4 regions of the Neobacillus niacini genome follow, and region 1 is predicted to be linked to each of the others. Evidence: riboswitches for the same ligand, from Rfam matches in the RefSeq annotation. Region 1 holds a riboswitch; each other region holds the start of a gene.
The links. A riboswitch is a leader RNA that binds a small molecule or an ion and turns the genes downstream of it on or off. The one in region 1 is predicted to bind S-adenosylmethionine.
Positions count from the first base shown of each region.

Region 2: linked by a shared signal. The riboswitch ahead of ACN6MT_RS10305 (methionine biosynthesis PLP-dependent protein) and the one ahead of ACN6MT_RS21245 (phosphoadenylyl-sulfate reductase) in region 1 are both predicted to bind S-adenosylmethionine.
Region 3: linked by a shared signal. The riboswitch ahead of ACN6MT_RS28655 (sugar ABC transporter substrate-binding protein) and the one ahead of ACN6MT_RS21245 (phosphoadenylyl-sulfate reductase) in region 1 are both predicted to bind S-adenosylmethionine.
Region 4: linked by a shared signal. The riboswitch ahead of mtnW (2,3-diketo-5-methylthiopentyl-1-phosphate enolase) and the one ahead of ACN6MT_RS21245 (phosphoadenylyl-sulfate reductase) in region 1 are both predicted to bind S-adenosylmethionine.

Region 1 is NZ_CP183883.1:4,291,703-4,296,277, forward strand. It holds gene sat (sulfate adenylyltransferase) at 1-675, opposite strand, end outside; gene ACN6MT_RS21240 (anion permease) at 815-1,873, opposite strand; gene ACN6MT_RS21245 (phosphoadenylyl-sulfate reductase) at 1,889-2,605, opposite strand; SAM riboswitch class I at 2,678-2,779, opposite strand; gene ACN6MT_RS21250 (anthranilate phosphoribosyltransferase) at 2,918-3,967, opposite strand; gene cobA (uroporphyrinogen-III C-methyltransferase) at 3,951-4,575, opposite strand, start outside.
Region 2 is NZ_CP183883.1:2,184,968-2,189,542, forward strand. It holds gene metC (cystathionine beta-lyase) at 1-313, opposite strand, end outside; gene ACN6MT_RS10305 (methionine biosynthesis PLP-dependent protein) at 313-1,428, opposite strand; SAM riboswitch class I at 1,510-1,626, opposite strand; gene ACN6MT_RS10310 (helix-turn-helix domain-containing protein) at 1,730-2,086, opposite strand; gene ACN6MT_RS10315 (hypothetical protein) at 2,600-3,619, shown strand; gene ACN6MT_RS10320 (YveK family protein) at 3,670-4,410, shown strand; gene ACN6MT_RS10325 (CpsD/CapB family tyrosine-protein kinase) at 4,403-4,575, shown strand, end outside.
Region 3 is NZ_CP183883.1:5,835,848-5,840,422, forward strand. It holds gene ACN6MT_RS28650 (threonine/serine exporter family protein) at 1-30, opposite strand, end outside; gene ACN6MT_RS28655 (sugar ABC transporter substrate-binding protein) at 142-1,251, opposite strand; SAM riboswitch class I at 1,379-1,485, opposite strand; gene ACN6MT_RS28660 (MFS transporter) at 1,718-2,932, shown strand; gene yfkAB (radical SAM/CxCxxxxC motif protein YfkAB) at 2,957-4,075, opposite strand; gene ACN6MT_RS28670 (formate/nitrite transporter family protein) at 4,268-4,575, shown strand, end outside.
Region 4 is NZ_CP183883.1:5,290,382-5,294,956, forward strand. It holds gene ACN6MT_RS25915 (methylthioribulose 1-phosphate dehydratase) at 1-212, opposite strand, end outside; gene ACN6MT_RS25920 (2-hydroxy-3-keto-5-methylthiopentenyl-1-phosphate phosphatase) at 206-877, opposite strand; gene mtnW (2,3-diketo-5-methylthiopentyl-1-phosphate enolase) at 878-2,080, opposite strand; SAM riboswitch class I at 2,157-2,265, opposite strand; gene ACN6MT_RS25930 (pyridoxal phosphate-dependent aminotransferase) at 2,343-3,521, opposite strand; gene ACN6MT_RS25935 (carbon-nitrogen family hydrolase) at 3,637-4,419, shown strand; gene ACN6MT_RS25940 (ATP-binding protein) at 4,454-4,575, opposite strand, start outside.

The DNA of each region.
Region 1 (4,575 bases):
GATATCGTCAGACTTTGTTTCTCCAACAAGCGGGTTAACGAATAGTCCATCCACTGTTTCAAGTGCCGCTTTTTGAATGTATTCATGAGCACGGTGAATTGGATTTCTAGTTTGGAAACCTACGACGGTCTTCCAGCCTTTTTCTTCAAACAACGCACGAGTTTCCTTTGGCTCGAACCAAACATCGCCGAAGATTCCTTTTTCCGGTTTTTTAACCAACACTACATCGCCAGCCACATAGACAGGTCCTCTTTCATAAAGACGCTTAACTCCCGGATGAGCGGTTTCTAGTGTCCTATAAACCTCAACTGCTTCTTTATCTAAATTCGGTTCATACCATTCTGAAACGGTAATAACCCCATATACCTCTTTATTGTAAATTAGCTTGATTTTCTCCCCAACTTCAAGCGTTGCTGCTGTTTCATAGGAAACAGGAAGTGTAACGGGAATAGACCAAATTGTATTATCTGCAAGACGCATGTTCTCCACAACATTTTCATAATCGGCTTTTCCAAGGAAACCGGTTAGTGGACTAAATAAACCAACACCGATCAACTCAAGATCACTTAAGGCAATGGCGTCAATTTGAAGTTCTTTTTCAATGGATGTTACATCATAATTTGGATCAAATGCTTCGATAAGTTTACCTCCATGAGGTGCTGGTAAAAATGACAACTGAATCAAACCTTTCTTAATTGAATTTGCGTTTTTTTAGTAAAGATCCTCTAAATTAGAGATTTATATCAACGATAAAAACTATTAAAAAAATAATCCTTATCGATGAAATCAATTGTTTTTCATTAAGTCTCTCAGACTACTTTTCTACTGCTTCAGCAACTGGGTGATTTGACCGTTTCATCAATGACGAAATTCCAAATACAGAGATTAAAACCCCTGCCATTGCTACAATCGGATAAAAGTTATGTTCTATCAGCATTTGGATAAGCGTGTAAGAAAGTACCATGGATAAAACAGGTGACACAATCCAAACCGTTAGAAGCTGAACCACAATACCCTTTTTTAAGACTGACTTGCCATGCTTGGCAAAACCAATTCCGATAATTGAAGATGTTGTGATTTGTGTCAGCGGTACAGGAATGCCAAAAACGGAGGCCGCAGTCACAATCGCTGCTCCTGTTCCGGAAATGACACAGCCTTCTTCAAGCCGAAGCGTGGTAATTTTCTTTCCATTTGTTTCTAAAACACGATGTCCTAAAAGAATCGCACCAGCGGCAACAAAAAGCCCGCCCCAGAAAATACCGCTGCTAGTTGACATGATATCTGCTCCGACAAGCGGTCCAACCGCATTGGCGACATTGTTCATCCCTGCTGAGAAAGCTTCAAATAACCCCATGCATACTACAAGAACAGAAAGGATCGGTATGGCTTTCGGTGCTTCCATCCATCGTTTCAGAGTTTTAATTTTCAATAGATTTGCAGCAAGAATGGCAATTAAGAATGCCGCAAAAGGAGTTAGGAGCCAAAAGACCATAATCCATGCTAACTTACTTACAAATACGGATTGATAAACGATACCAGCCCCTACCACTGATCCTACAGCTACTTCACTAGTGGAAAGTGGAATCCCGAATATATTTGCTAAGAATAAGGAAAGTGCAGCTGAAGCTAAAACGATTAGCGCGACGGGTACAGTAAACGTACTGTTTGGTACAATTCCGCTGCCAATTGTTTTTACCACTTCGCCTCCTCCCAGCCAAGCGCCAAAGAAAACGGCAATCCCGCATAGTAACAATGCCAGCTTTTTCTTAACCACTCCTGCTCCATAAGAAATACCCATTGAAGCGGCCGCACCACTTGCACCAATATTGACTGCAAAAAATAATCCTATCGTCACTGCTATAATTGTGAGCAAACGAAAAGCCCCCTTCTAGGAAGTGTGTAAGCCACACTCCGTTTTTCCGCTTCCCACCCAGCGTCCTGCACGTGAATCACCATCTGCACTAACAGGCTGTGTACAAGGGAAACAGCCGATACTAGGGTAATTTTGATCGTGCAAGGTATTATAAGGGAGATCTTTTTCCTTGATATAGGCCCAAACTTCGTCCCATGTCCAGTGAATGAGCGGACAGATTTTAATGTTCTGAAACTTTACATCTTTATTTAAAAATTGAGTGTTTGCTCTTGTTGGTGATTGCTCTCGCCGAAGCCCTGAAATCCACGCTTGTTTAGCTGTCAGTGTTTCCCTTAATGGTATAACTTTACGGATATTACAGCATTGGTTGGGCTCCCTTTTCCACAGCGCTGATCCATATTGTTCACGCTGTTCATCTAAGGTTAGCTTTGGCAGCTTCCGTTCAATTTTCAATGATGGGAAGCGTCTTTCGATTTTGTTAATTACCTCATAGGTTTCAGGAAAGTGTAAGCCAGTATCTAAGAAAACAATATGAGCATCTGGCTTAACCTGTTGGATAAGGTCGATTAATACAATTGCTTCTGCACCAAAACTGGATGCATAAACGATCTGGTCTTCCGGATAAGAGCTATAAGCATACTCCAATACCGCTTTTGCTCCTTTGGTTTTATCCTCAATTGAAAATTGATCGGATATCTGGTTCCAATTTTCATACGTAACCGGTGTATTCATTTACTACAATCCTCCTTTTATTTATCAAAAAAACCTTCCCCAAAAAGGAAAGGCATCTCACGATTGTTTAACGCCTTATCTCCCAAAATGGACACCACTTTGCTGGAATTAGCACCTTACACAGCAGGTTGCCGGGCTTCATTGGACCAGTCCCTCAGCCTCTCTTGATAAGTTATGGTAATTGTTGAGATTAATCCTACCATACCCATAGGATTTGTGTAAATAAGTAAAATAAAAATTTTGAAAAATAAATTTTCGACTTTTTTCCAACAAAAAACGCTCTAGACGCATATACGGTCCAGAACGCTTTTGTTAGTAAATACTATTTTCAGGCTGACTTACTTTTTTCCATTTTTCTAATTGACTCAAACCTCGTTGTTCTGTTAGTTGTTGATTCGCGATCTCTATACCTTCACCAATACTGTTAACAGCACCAAATAGGTAATACCTAATGCCAGTATTAAAGAGCACTTGATTGTAAAATGGCTGTAATGTTGTAGATTGTTCTCCGCTGAGTATTGCCAGTTTCATGTCAGACTGTTCTTGTGCAGATAGTTTACTATCTTTGTCTGGTTCTTTCACCAATAGGCCATATTCCTCAGGTTTTACAATGGAAGATTCAATCTTATTGTCTGTTATTTTATAAATAAAGCTGTTGCGGTGAACAGGTAAATCCTCTGAGCCTTCCATTCCCTGTACGACATAGACATTTTTAAAGGAAAGCTCTTTAAAAATAGGCGCAATTTTGTTGATCGCTGTCCGATGATAAGCACCCATCATTAGTGATTCTGCATTCGCGAGGTTCAATAACTTTTCTACTGTATTAAAAAGTGTCCTTACCCCGAGCTCCTTACGAATTCTGCGCAGATTCCCTAAACTAGCGCAATATTCTTCGGTATTTGCGAAGGCAATTCCTGCTTCTTCGATTGTTTTTGCCAGTCCTAGCGGTGTTTGAGTAACATTCAAACCTAGTTCCGATAGGATTTCCATGATTGTTGTGCCATATTTTGGAGGCAGTGAATCACTTCCATGTAAAAATACGGGCATCCCGTATTCAGCCATTAATATGGCAGTTGGTATACTTCCTGTGAAAGAGTTTCTCCCATTATACGGACTGGCTAAATCAATAAGTGACTGGTTTGGCGATTCTAGTTTAGTACTAACATCTTGATAGGCATGTACAAATGCGAGCAGTTCCTCTGGCGATTCCGTTTTCAAGCGGAGTGCAATCAGATAGGCTGCAATTTGGGCGTCTGTTGCTTTGCCACTAATAAGAGATTGAGCGACTTCTTTAGTTTGATGGTAGTCTAAGTCTTTTGACCCTCTTTTTCCCCTTGCGACTTCTTTAAGCCATTGTTGCATAACTTTCTGCCTTCCCTTCCGGTTCTAGTAAACTTATCTTATCACGGAAGGTAACCACTTCTCCAACAACGATTATTGCAGGATTTTGAATCCCTTCTTTTTCAACCACGCTAACAATTGAACCTAGTGTTCCTGTAACCGTACGCTGATGGTTAGTTGTCCCTTGCTGAATAATCGCGACTGGGGTGCTTTCGTTTTTTCCATGCGTGATTAATTCCTCGCAAATAAACGGAAGGTTCGTGATCCCCATATAAATCGCCAGCGTGTCAACCGCTGTTGCCAGGCCCTTCCAATTAACATCCGTTGGTTTCCCTTTCGGCTTATGCCCTGTTACAACAGCAAAAGAACTGGCTAATTCCCGATGGGTAATTGGGATTCCAGCATACGCAGGGACTGCTACTCCTGCTGTTATCCCCGGGACCACTTCAACCTGAATCCCATTTGCCACCAAGGCTTCAACCTCCTCCGCTCCTCGTCCAAATACGAAAGGATCGCCGCCTTTTAGACGGACCACCGTTTTTCCCTGATTGCTGTATTTAACTAAAAGATGGTTAATCGTATCTTGCTTTATTGGATGATGATTTGGTCGTTTTCCACAATAAATGAGA
Region 2 (4,575 bases), 2.1 Mb from region 1:
CGCCATACACATCATCGGTAATCACGATATGGTCACCAGATGATAAAAGAAGGAAGGCAGTTGAGATAGCAGCCATTCCTGACGAAAAAGCAAAGCCACGCGTTCCGCCCTCTAACTCTGCAATAACATCCTCAAGCGCTTCTCTCGTAGGATTTCCACTTCTAGCGTAATCGTATTTTCCGTAACGATCTAAATCAAATTGATGGAAGGTCGAAGCATGTTGAATGGGCACGCTAACGGCTCCCGTTGCCGGATCGACTTTATGCTGATTATGAAGGAGCTTGGTTTCAAAACTATAATTTTCTGAACTCATTATCTAATCACTCCTTCTTTTAATTTTGCTAATGCCTGTTCAAGATCTTGAACAATATCAGTTGGATCTTCCAGACCAACGGAGAACCTTAATAACCGGTTACAGACACCTGATTGAATTCGAATCTCTTCTGGAATATCTGCATGAGTCTGTGTTGCAGGATACGTGATAAAACTTTCCGTTCCGCCCAGGCTTTCGGCAAATGTGATAAGAGAAAGACTTTGAAGGAATGGATTTACCCAAGCTTCGTCTTGTAAGCGGAAGGAAACCATTCCTCCTTTTCCTGGATAAAGGACATCTGTTATACCATCATGATTAGAAAGGTATTCAACAATCGCCTTTGCATTGCTTTCATGTCTTTGCATTCTTAGTGATAAAGTTTTCATTCCGCGCATAACTAACCAAGAATCAAAAGGGCTAAGAACACCGCCGGCTCCATTATGATGGAAAGCCAATGCCTCACAAATTTCTTTACCCTTAGCAACAATTAGACCTGCAAGGACATCATTATGTCCGCCTAAGTATTTCGTCGCACTATGAATGACGATATCCGCGCCTAACAAAATTGGCTGTTGGAGAAGCGGGGTATAAAACGTATTATCAACAATCAGAACAATTCCGTGCTTTTTCGCAATTTTAGACACAGCACCTATGTCTGACTGCTGCATAAGTGGATTAGTTGGAGTCTCAAGAAAAATCGCCTTGGTTTGAGGGGTTATCCTTCTTTCAATTTCTTCTGGACTACAAGTATTAACATATTGGGTTTTCAAGCCCCATTTTTTAAATCCCTTTTCTAGTAAACGAAATGTTCCTCCGTACAAATCCTCACTCACAATCCATTCGTCCCCGGACTCGAAAAGAGAAAGAATCGTAAATATGGCTGCCATCCCTGAGCTGCAGGCAAAGCCTTGATCCGCACCTTCTAGGTCGGCAATCGCCTTTTCGAGAAGCTGGCGGGTAGGATTACCTGTACGTGAATAATCATACCCTGTGGATTGTCCAATTCCCTCGTGACGGTAGGCTGTTGAAAAATAAACAGGAGGATTTACGGTGCCTGTCACCGCATCACTTCTATTTCCAATTTGTGCTAACTTCGTATCAATCTTATATACCATTATCTTTATCCTCCTTTATATAAACAAAAAAAGCCTTCTATAAGAAGAAGACTTTTGGATGCACATTAGCATAGGTCATTCTTCTTATCTCACAAGTTAATAAATAACTTGATGGACTTAGCACCTTTTCAATGAAAAACAACATTGAAGGTTGCTGAGACTTCATAGGGCCATTCCCTCAGCCTCTCTTGATAAGAAAGTACAATATTTAGACTTTTTATAAAATTTACTACACTAAAGGAGAAGTGTCAATGCATTTTACAAATTAATATCAAACAATTATTAATGAAAGCGGTTAATCTTATTTTTTGTTTTTTTCCCATATTTTAAATTTAATATAGTTTATATATTCTTTGAAATCATCTTTATTAATTCCGTCTTCAATGGCTTTTTCTACTAAACTTTTCCACTCTTTATCAAGCAGCCAATCTCCACTGTTTTCTATCTGATTCTCTATTGAATCCATCCCAGTCAATAAATATTCAATAGAAATGTCTAAAGGTTTGGCAACCTTCATTAGAAAATGTATAGATGGATTTTTATTTAGGTTCCGTTCAATATAGCTTAAATAGGATTTTGATACATTAGCGAGGTCAGCTAATTCTGTAATTGAATATCCTTTTTGTTCTCTTAAGATCTTTATTCGTTCTCCAATCATAGGCTTCTCCTTATGACCAAATTTATAATTTTCTTTCCTTCTGGAAACTTGCAAAAAAAATGAGTAGAAAGACAATCTGCATATCATGGGGTTATTTAGAGTGTTTAGTAAAATAATGAGGCCCTGCAAATACACTTGAAAAGTATAAAGTGAATCCAATCATGGATTAACTTAAAAGGCTAGAGAGGAACAAACTATTTAAACATTAATCATATTATAAACTAAAAATTGTTCTCTTTAAAGAACTAAATTTTGATAAAAAAAATCATGGCTTTCTAAAATTTAAGAAGGAAATGTGTCAAATATTGAGGGAAAACAGGAAAAATTGGTATGTGTTTTGGATTTGTTTTTTCGACCCACAGTGCTATAATGTTCTTAATATCGAATTGGTTATTTGTGTAAAACGGGGACTCTTATAAATTGGGATTAAGTAACGATTAGTGCTAAAAAGTGTTTCACAGTATATGGAGGTGCAAGGATGAGAGTTCTCTTAACAGGTGGTTACAGAAGATTATGAATAAAAGGAGTTTGATACTATATTTTTCAGTATTAATGTCGGTAACAGCTATTCTTTTCTTATATAACAATGAAGTCAATAACAAATATGAACAGGAAGACAAAGTAGTAGCAAGGGCAGTTAATGTTCAGACCGAATATGTGAATGTGGATGAATTTGGTGCTAATGGAGAGGATTCGAAAGATGATTCCCAATCCATACAGGCAGCAATAGATTATAGTTATGATTCAAAAATTGGAAAAGTTAAGCTACTTGGAAATAAAAAATATATTTTGAAGCAGGGACTGGTATTAAAAGCGGGAGTTGAACTAGAATTTGGTCAAAATACGAGGTTAAGAATAGATGGGAATTTCCGAGCAATCGATGTGAAAAAGAATGCATCAATCTTAAATGGTGTTCTTGAAATTGTTAATCCTAACTTTAGTTCAGATGCCATTTACATCGACGGTGATCAGAAAATTTGGTCATGGGATAGAACGCAAATAAAAAATGTAACAATCGTAAACGCTGCCGGTTCAAATAAAGGTACAGGTATCCATCTTTATGCCGGTGAGTCAGGTCATTTCATTTCTTTTATTAACTTTATCGATATACGAATTGCTGGATTTCATACTGGTGTTAAATTAGAAGCTGTTAAACCAAAGGATAAAGATAAATATAGTTTTATTAATGGCAACCGATTTATAAATCTAACATTAGATGACTGTATAAGAGGAATTGATATTATTAGTTCCATTACGATTCCAAATGAAAGTTCTGGTAATGAATTTAGTGGTCTTCAAATTCAGGTGTCTAAACATACGAAAGAAGTAATAACAGTTAACGGTTCTGATAATAAATTTGAAGGTATGATATGGGACGTTCATCTTTTAAAGGACAATAAATCAATAATAGAATTTTCGAAGGATTCTATGAGGAATAGTTTATTTTCTAATATAGGATCAGCCTATATTAGAGATAAAGGGAAAAATAATTATTATTCTTCACCGGAAGAAGAGGCGAAGAATAATAGATAAAAGGCACAGCATTTTTGTTTATAGATAATTTATTTTCTTTGGAGGTTATTATGGACGAAAGAATCAATTTAAAATTATTTTTGCACATTATCCGAAAGAGAATACTTACCATCATTATTACAGTCCTAATTGTTTTTTTATTAACCTTGGCAATATCGGGATTTTACTTAAAGCCGACCTATGAAGCCACTGAAAATATATTAATTGGTAAATTAGAAAAGAATGAAAGTACTTATGGCGGTGCACAAGAGCTAAGTATGTTACTTGCTTCTACCATTGATTTCATAAAGAGTCCTGTAGTACTAAATTCAGTTCAGAATGAGCTAAATATTTTGGATGATGAATTAGCGGAAAAAGTGGTTATTCAAAATAATAGAAACTCACAAATTATCAATATAGTGGTTAGAGACAGTAATATAGAAAATTCGAAGGAGCTCGCCCACACAATTGCCACTGTCTCTGTTAATAAAATGCAGGAACTGTTTGGTGTCAGTGATATTAAACTATTACGTGATACAAATGGGGAGCCGTCAGTAAAGAAAGTTGGAAGTATGACGATAAATATCGCAATTGGTATAATGGTTGGTTTTCTATTTGGAATCGGTCTTTCAATGCTTAGAGAGTACTGGGATGATTCAATAAAGGATACAAGAGAAGTGGAAGATATACTAGGTTTATCTGTTTTAGGAGAAGTCAATTTGAAGAATAAAAGAAACAAATCTAAAAATAAAACTTATACGAAGCCTAAGGCTGAAATCTTAAGAAGAAATGGGGAACAAATCGGTGTTTAAGAAAGATGAAACAATAAAAAGAATGCAAAGACTACAGCTCAATGAGGAATCAGTTAGTAAGGAACAAATTAGAATGATCCGAGCTAATATTGAATCAAAATTAGATAGGGATTCTAATTCATTTATGTTGACCTCACCTACCCAAGATGGAGAAAAATCAATTAT
Region 3 (4,575 bases), 1.5 Mb from region 1:
TTCATATGTACGTGTTTTTTCATTTTCCATCAATCCTTCACCACTATTACTCTTTCTTAATATGATTTCCTAAGTTTAATCAAAAACTTTCTGTTTATCAATAAAATAGACGCCAACCGTATAGGCAGGCGTCATAATAGGTTATTTTTTATAATGTTCTTTTAACTTCTTCATCCATTCCTCTTCAAAGGCAGCAGATTGACCCCAGCCCGGAATAATATCAGCCAGGTTTACCATATTAACAGGTTCTTTTGATTTTTGAAGATCTTCTTGTGAGATTAATGATGCTTCAAGATCGAACGTTTGTGGAGTTTCTTCTCCTGCAAGTTTCTTCGCTAATAATCTCATGTTAACAGCTCCGATTAACTTTGGATCAACCGCTGCTGTATATTTCCAAGCACTGCCATCTCTTTGGATTTCTTGTAAATCCGCATTTGAGACATCAATTCCATATAACTTAACTTCTTCTCTTCCAGCTTCTTTAAGTGCACGCGCAGCACCGATCGCAAAAGCGTCCCATGTTGCAAAAATGGCATCCAGTTTACCTTTTGGATATTTGTTCAACATAGCCGCAACTGCATTTTGTGTTTGAGTGCTTGTGTCAGCAGAAGCCACACCAAACCGCTCCACTTCCTTGATTCCTGGGTTCTTTTCCAATACATCCTGGTAAACTTTATTTCTACGAACCATTGGCGGGAATCCATCCACCCATAAATATGCAATATTCGCTTCACCATTTGTTTCTTTCACTAATTGATCAAGTGCCAGCGTCGCAAGTGCTTCATCATCCTGTGATGTTAGCGTAACTCCATCCACCGTTGTTAGGTTTGCATTAGAGTCAAATGCCACAACACTTTTTCCAGCTTCCACGATTTTTTTAACATCATTGATCGTAGCATCATCATCACCATGAGAAATAATAAATCCATCATAGTTTTGATTTAACGCTTGATTAATGGCGTCATGAAATTTTGCTGTATCTCCATTGGCAGTAAACACATCTACTTTGAAACCAAGCGCTTCACCCTCTTGTTTAGCACCAGCTAAGAATTGAGCTGTATGATCGTCCCCGCCGATTTTTCGAATTACCTTAATTTTTGGCTGCTCACCATTTGAGAAAACTTCTGGAACTCCCTCAATTTTTGTATTTCCGGTCGCCTGCTTTGTTTCTCCCCCAGAAGCACAGCCTGTAAGCAATAGTGTGGCTGCAATCGCAGATACAAACGTGCTCTTAAATAAATTCTTTTTCATGTTAAAAGCTCCCCTTTTTTGTTTTACGTGCATTCCTACCAACGTTGCTCCTAGGAGGGTTTCTGTAATAAAACAAAAAACCTCTCCAGAAAAGAGAGGTTTCATCACAAAAAGAAGGACTACTCCTCTCTTATCTCTCAAAACAATTACTTGTTCTGCAGGATTTAGCACCAATTCCAACGGAACGGTTGCTGGGCGTCATCGGGCCAGTCCCTCTGCCACTCTTGATAAGAGAACGTATTATTTTACTTGTTTAAAGTATTAAACTAAATTTAATCTCCTATTAACAATTTGTCAATAGTATTATCTAAATATTTTTAATAGAATAATTAGTTTGTAGCCATACCATATTACTTTTGCATGTAATAGATGTTACACAACAGGCCATATTACTGTCATTATTTTAAAAATTCGCTATTATTATATTTAGGAAAGCGAAATATTTTTCAGAAAGAAGTGGACGGACATGACTAATTCAGAAATGGCCAAACGGAATATTGTAATCATGTGGTTCGCAAACTTCTTTGTTGCCGGCAGTATGACGATGGTTCTGCCCTTTATTTCGTTGTACATAGAGACCTTCGGAGACTTTTCTGAAAAATACGTTCAACACTGGTCAGGAATAACCTTTGCCGTTACATTTGTATCCGCCTTTATTTTTTCTCCCATATGGGGGAAAATTGGCGACCGTTTCGGCAGAAAAAAAGTTCTGATAATTTCAGGCATCGGAATGGCGTTTTCGATATTTCTAATGGGCTATGTGCAAACCGTTTGGCAGCTTTTCCTTTTAAGGCTGTTGATGGGGTTTTTTACAGGTTTTATTCCAATGTCACAAGCTTTTATTTCTACCCAAACCCCAAAGGAAATAGCAGGAAGGGTACTTGGTACATTACAAACAGGCAGTATCACAGGATCCCTTCTCGGGCCAATGCTTGGCGGCGTATTAGCAGATTCACTCGGATACTCCTTGACTTTTAAGTGGACTTCTATTGCTATTTTTGTTTCGGGTCTGCTGGTTTTTGCAACAAAGGAGTACAAAATTGAACCGAAAAAGGGTGCAAAATCACATTATAGCAGCAAGGAAGTAATATTACATATAATTAGAAATCCAGTATTATTAACTGTTTTACTCATTTCTGCATTAGTTCAGATTGCCCATTTTAGCATTCAGCCCATTTTATCTTTATTTGTTACAGAACTCCACGGGCACACAAATATAGCCTTTTACTCAGGTATAGCTTTTTCAGCCGCTGGGTTAGGTAATTTGCTAATGTCAAGAAATTGGGGCAAAATTGCAGATAAACACGGATATATTAAGATTCTTGTGATTCTGCTTTTTGTATCTGGAATCATCTATCTTCCTGGAGCAATTGTCACCGATTATTGGCAATTAGTAATCATTCGTTTTATACTTGGAATCGCGATTGGCGGAATTATTCCCGTCCGTATTGCGTATATACGACAAGAGGCACCCATCGCCATGCAGGGTGAAGTTCTAGGTTATAACACTAGTTTAAGGTTCCTTGGAAATATCGTTGGTCCAATGTTGGGCGGATTTATTTCAGGTTATTTAGGATTTTCTGCTGTATTTATCAGCACGAGTGCATTATTAATCATCAGCGGAATCATATTATCTATCTCAATGCATAAACACCCAAACCTTGTGAAACATACAGCATAAAAAAAGCAGGAGCTCCTGCTTTTTTTATTTGCTTATATTGTTTTGGAGAATGGAAAAATCCAAATCCTGATAATAACTATTTTTAACTAAAATATTAGGACCCAAACAGGATACAGCTGGACAATGACAACTCAATTCCTTAGAGATGACAGAGGATTGCCAGTTTTCATACGCGTCGGTGAGCTTGGTATTTAGCACATTCCCTAATGCCGGCGTATCACCAAAATCGGTAACGATTATATCACCATTAAAGATGTTAACATTAAGACGGGACCTGCCATCAGGGTCATTTCTGACCGTTACCTTTCGGCTTTTATAAAGTCTGGATAAAAGCTCTAAATCCTCTGTCTTATGGCTGCAAGCATAAAAAGGCAGTGTCCCAAAAAGCATCCATACGTTTTCATCACGAATATTTAAAAGATGATGAATAGCTTCCCTTATTTCATTCAGTGACAACGTCTCTAGATTACTAGCAAAATCACTCGGATACATGGGGTGAACCTCATGACGCTGACAGAGCATTTCGTCAACAATTTGGCGGTGTATCTTCTCCAAATGCGGCAAGGTACGTTTGTTTAGCATGGTTTCTGCAGATACCATTACACCGGCCTTCACTAACTCCCTGCTGTTTTCTACCATTCTAGCAAAATACTTTTCACGTTGTTTGTAATTAGGCTTGTTTGCCATCCTGGCAAATCCACCCTCAACAAAATCATCCACTGTTCCCCAGTTATGCGAGATATGTAAAACATCTAAATAAGGAATAATCAATTCATAACGCGCTAATTCGAGTGTTAAATTGGAATTAATCTGCGTCCGAACACCATGCTCATGAGCATATTTTAAGATTGGCACTACGTAATTTTTTATAGAGGACAGCGAAAGCATCGGCTCGCCGCCTGTAATACTAAGGGACCGAAGGGTTGGAATTTCATCTAACCTATTTAATAGCAAATCCAGTGGAATTGCTTCGGGGTCTTTTGTTTGAAGGGTATAACCTACTGCACAATGCTCACAGCGCATATTACAAAGGTGAGTTGTCGTGAATTCAATATTGGTAAGCACCGGTTTTCCGTATTGCTTTATATCATTATAAGCTTCCCAGGGATCATATTCAGGGGTGATTTTTTTCAATTGAGACATAGTAAACTCCTTAAATCAGTATTAGAAAAACCACTTCATTATAGCTGATAGATGGTTCTTATGGATAATTTAATGCTTTTTTAAAAACCTTATGTTAGTAATTTATCTATTATTCTATACATGCATAATTTAATGTAATATGATTGAGACTAAAAAGATAGAATTTGTTATTTATGGATGGTGATACACAAAATGGAAATGCCACTCTTAAGCGAAGTCGAAAAACTGGCTTTAAAGAAGGTAAAAATCTTTAGACAAAGCCTGTTACGATATATTTTAAGAGCAATGCTTGCAAGTATGTTTATCGGTTTTGGTGTAATTGTTGCATTTAAGACTGGAAACTACTTTTATTTGGAACATTCTCCTTTTGCCTACCCGATGGCTGCTCTCACTTTTGGGTCAGCGATAATTTTAATCGCTTACGGGGGAGGAGATTTGTTTACTGGTAATACTTTTTATTATACCTATGCAGCCCTCAGAAAAAAAATGGCTTGGTTAGA
Region 4 (4,575 bases), 1.0 Mb from region 1:
TGAGTTTCTTCAACTGCATACCCAAATTCATCTACTAACAAAAAGTCCTCTTCTGTACGTTTGCGTTTATCCTTACCACTCGCGGTAACCAGAAATTGCAGAGGATTATCACTTACCTTAATAGCAAGGTTGCCGCTTGTTCCCATAAACCAATCGCGCTCAGCTAGTTCATCCTTTATATCTGCTAATTCCAGCCATTTTTCTTTTAACATGATGTCCTCTTCACCTCAATCTGATCTTTAATTTCTTCTATACAATCATAAAAGGTAGTAAACCCTTTATAATTTAAACCCCATTCAGAACATTTTTTCTCCAGTAGATCTCTTGCCAGCACGAAATTTGCTTGTTTAGCCGCTTCAAGATCGGTTACGGAATCACCGATTACAATCTTATAGATATCTCCATCTTTATTTAGCTTACGGATAATACTAGGCTTGCAGCACCCGCATTCATTTTCACATAAAGAATCACAGGTATACGGCCATAGGATTTTTATATTTTCCCCTGAAAAATCGCTGTGGTTACAATAAATCCCTTCAAACGGACCGTATTTTTCAAGAATTGGATAAACAAAGAAATCAATTCCACCGCTGACAATATACAAAGGGATATTCTCTTTTCTTGCAAACTCCACAAATTCAGAAAACCCTTCTCGTATCCTGGCGTTTTCGATGGCAAACTTTGTAATTTCTTCTTTTTTGCTGCTTGGTAATTCTGCAAATAATTTACCTACACCTTCACTAATGGAAATCTCTTGTGATAAAATTTGGTCTTTAATTTGCTCCCAATTAGGTGGTGCAAATTTTTTCATGATTGCTATGATGTTATCACTCTCGGTAATTGTCCCATCAAAATCACAGTAGATAACAGGCTTCATCTATACTGACACCTCTTGATTTCCCCATAACTGCAATGCACTCTTAAGCTCTGGGTAAAGATGGGCACCTTCGGCTAGTGTTTTCCCCTGAAGATTTACTTCAATTGCTTGGCGGAATGCAAGTCCGCCGCCGCGGGCACCATTTGGATGACCATGAACGCCGCCTCCAGCGTTAATAACAGATTCAATCCCAAAGTCCCGAATCAAGAGTGGCACTAAACCTGGATGTATGCCTGCTGAAGGGACAGGAAACGACCGCTTTATAGTGTCCGCTTTGATTAATTCTTCTGCAATAGAAATAGCAGAGGATTTCTCTAATGCCACTGTTCCATATGGTGATGGAAATAGCGACAAATCAGCACCAGCAAGTCTAAGCAGCTTACCTAGTAATAAAGAATGAGAGAGGCCATACTGGGAAGATGATGTTAACGCCCCGCTTACAGCAGGATGAGCCATTAATGGCAATGCAATTTGATCATCCTCGCGTAACTCCTGCAGAACGTCCAATCCATAGGCAAAAACATTAAAAAGTAACAAGTCTGCACCAAGCTCTTTTGCTTTCCGTGCTTTGTCCTTCAATTGTGATGTTCTTCCTGTTAGATTTACCGCATACAAAGTGCGATGTCCGGTTTGTTCAAATACTTCCTGTAACACTTTTTTGCCTTCTGAAATTCTTTTTTCAAACGGAGTCAGCTCATTTTCAAAAAGAATTTCGTCATCCTTTACGAAATCAACACCACCAAGAGCCTGCTGCCTTAATTGCTCTGTTAGGAAACGAATATCCTTCCCAAGAACTCCTTTAAAGATGCTCATTAATAGGGGGCGGTTAAAAACCCCAAGTTTTTCTCGTAACCCTTCAATCCCAAATCTGGGTCCAGGAAATTTACTTTTTAATTCATTGTCAAACTGTAAATCTATTAATTTTATTTTTCCGTCTAATGAAAGTTTTCCAAAAACGGTAGTCAGAATAGCAGGAATATCATTAGAGAAATTAATCGTTGGATATGCTATACGGATTATCGACTGTTCCTCATTTATTCCCTCAGTCGATACTACTTTGCCCTTGTGCTTGCGTAATTGACTCTGTTCTAGTTCAGGTAAGTTCGTCCATGAACCGACAGTCAAACCTAAAGCAATTTCCTCAGCTTTTTTTTCTAGATTTTTTTCACCATGAACTAGGTAGGTAGCTATTAATTCAGTCAATTTTACTCTTCCTTTCTCAAAAAAACATAAAAAACCTCTTCCAAAAAAGAAGAGGTTAGCATCGCAAACTAACATCTTCTCATCTTTCAGCTTGTGCTGCAAGATTTAGCACCGTGCCTAACATAAATGTTAAGTCGGTTGCCGGGCTTCATAGGGCTTTTCCCTCCGCCTGCTCTCGATAAGAAAACGATCGTATTATTTATTGTTATCACGTTGATAAACTATATTTTGCATTATCCCAAGAATCACATTTTTTGTCAATCTATTTTTTGAATATTTCTAACTCACTAATTCTTCTAACCGCTTCACCTAAACGCTCCTCACTTGTGAGCAAACCAACCCGGACATAACCTTCGCCTAATTCACCAAATGCAATCCCAGGTGCCACAGCAATATGTGCTTGTTCCAGTAAGAGATCGGCAAATTCAGTTGATGTAAGTCCGTCAGGAACCTTTAACCAAGCAAAAAATGACCCCTTCGGCGCTGTCACATTCCAGCCGAGAGAACGAAGTCCGTCTATTAAGACATTTCTTCTGCGCTCATAGAGATGATTCAGTTCTCGAACACACTCCTGCGAACCGGTTAACGCTTCTCTTGCAGCTTCCTGAATGCCGCCAAATATGCTGCAATATAGGTGGTCTTGTAAAAGCTCAATGGCTGAAATAACACTGCTATTGCCTACAGCGAATCCGACACGCCACCCCGCCATATTGTAGGTTTTCGAAAGAGTATATATTTCAATCCCAACTTCTTTTGCTCCATCAATTTGTAAAAAGCTCAATGGCTTTACTCCATCAAACCCTATTGCCCCATATGCAAAATCGTGTACCACACAAATATCATTAAGGCTTGCAAGTTTGACCGTTTCCTCAAAAAATTCCTTCGTGGCTGCAGCTCCTGTTGGATTGTTCGGGTAATTAAGGAACATTAATTTAGCTCTTTCAATCGCCTCTGAAGATAAATCATTATAGTCAGGCAGGAAATTATTAGCTTCCCGTAACGGCATCATTACCATTTCTGCTTTTGCTAAAGCTACCCCAGATAAGTAATCTGGATAACCAGGATCAGGAACAAGCATTGTGTCACCTGGATCTAATAAGCATTGCGGAATTTCTACTAAACCAGCTTTACCTCCAAACAAAATGGCTACTTCCTTGTCAGCATCAATCGTAACGTCATATTCTCTTTTGTAAAAATCGGCGGCTGCCTGCTTTAAATAACGGTGTCCCTGAAAAGGGGAATACCTGTGATTTGCAGGATTAGCAGACGCTTCCTGCATTTTTTTCACGATATGATTTGGGGTAGCCTGATCGGGATTACCTTGTCCTAAATTGATTACATCATAGCCTGCTTCAATGTATTTTCCTACCTTTTTAACTAAAGAAGCAAAAAACTGTTTCGGAAGATTGTTTAAAATTTGAGATGTTGGAAATTGTTTCATCATATCACCTGCTTTAATTAGTACATTTTATTGTTGAATTCTAGTCACAAATGATATAACTTTTAAGACAGCTTGTAAAGAAAAAATTCCGAAATTTCAAATGAGGTGAAGTTAAGTGAAATTTAAAATAACATGTTTGCAAATGGACATTGCCTTTGGAGACCCAAATAAAAACTACCAACACGCAGAAAAACTTATCGAAACAGCAATGAAGGAAAATCCAGATATTATTGTTTTACCGGAGTTATGGACAACAGGGTATGATTTGACACGACTTGATACAATTGCAGACAGAAATGGTGAAGAAACCATTGATTTTTTACAGAAAGCAGCGAGGAAATATCAAGTTCACTTTGTTGGAGGTTCAGTGGCAAATCGAAGTGATCTAGGAGTTCAAAATACCCTCCTTATTATTGATAATGAAGGTAGGCTTGTACATTCATATAGTAAATTACATCTTTTTAAATTGATGAATGAACATCTTTATCTAGAATCAGGTAAGGAGAAAGGGTTATTTGAATTGGATAGCCGTACTTTTGGCGGAGTAATTTGCTATGATATTCGTTTTCCTGAATGGATACGTGCACATACCGCAAACGGAGCGGAAGCTTTATTCGTTGTTGCAGAATGGCCTGCTCCACGTTTATCGCACTGGAGATCACTGCTTATAGCAAGAGCAATTGAAAATCAGTGTTTTGTCATTGCTTGCAACCGATCCGGTTCCGATCCAAATAATGAATTTGCCGGACACTCGATAATTATTGATCCTTGGGGAGATGTTATTGCTGAAGCAGGAGCAAGTGAGGAGATATTGTCTGCAGTAATTGAGTTAGACCTCGTAAAAGATATTCGAAGGCAAATCCCTATTTTTGAAGATAGAAGGCCAGATCTATACTAACAAAAAAACCACTTCCTTTATTGGTAGTGGTTTCCTATACTTTAGCTAAATGATTCAATGGTATCCTAATCTTAAATAAGGTTCCTATCCCTTCTTTACTCTCTACTTCAATACTTCCATTATGTTCTTCGATAATTCGATAACTTACCATCAATC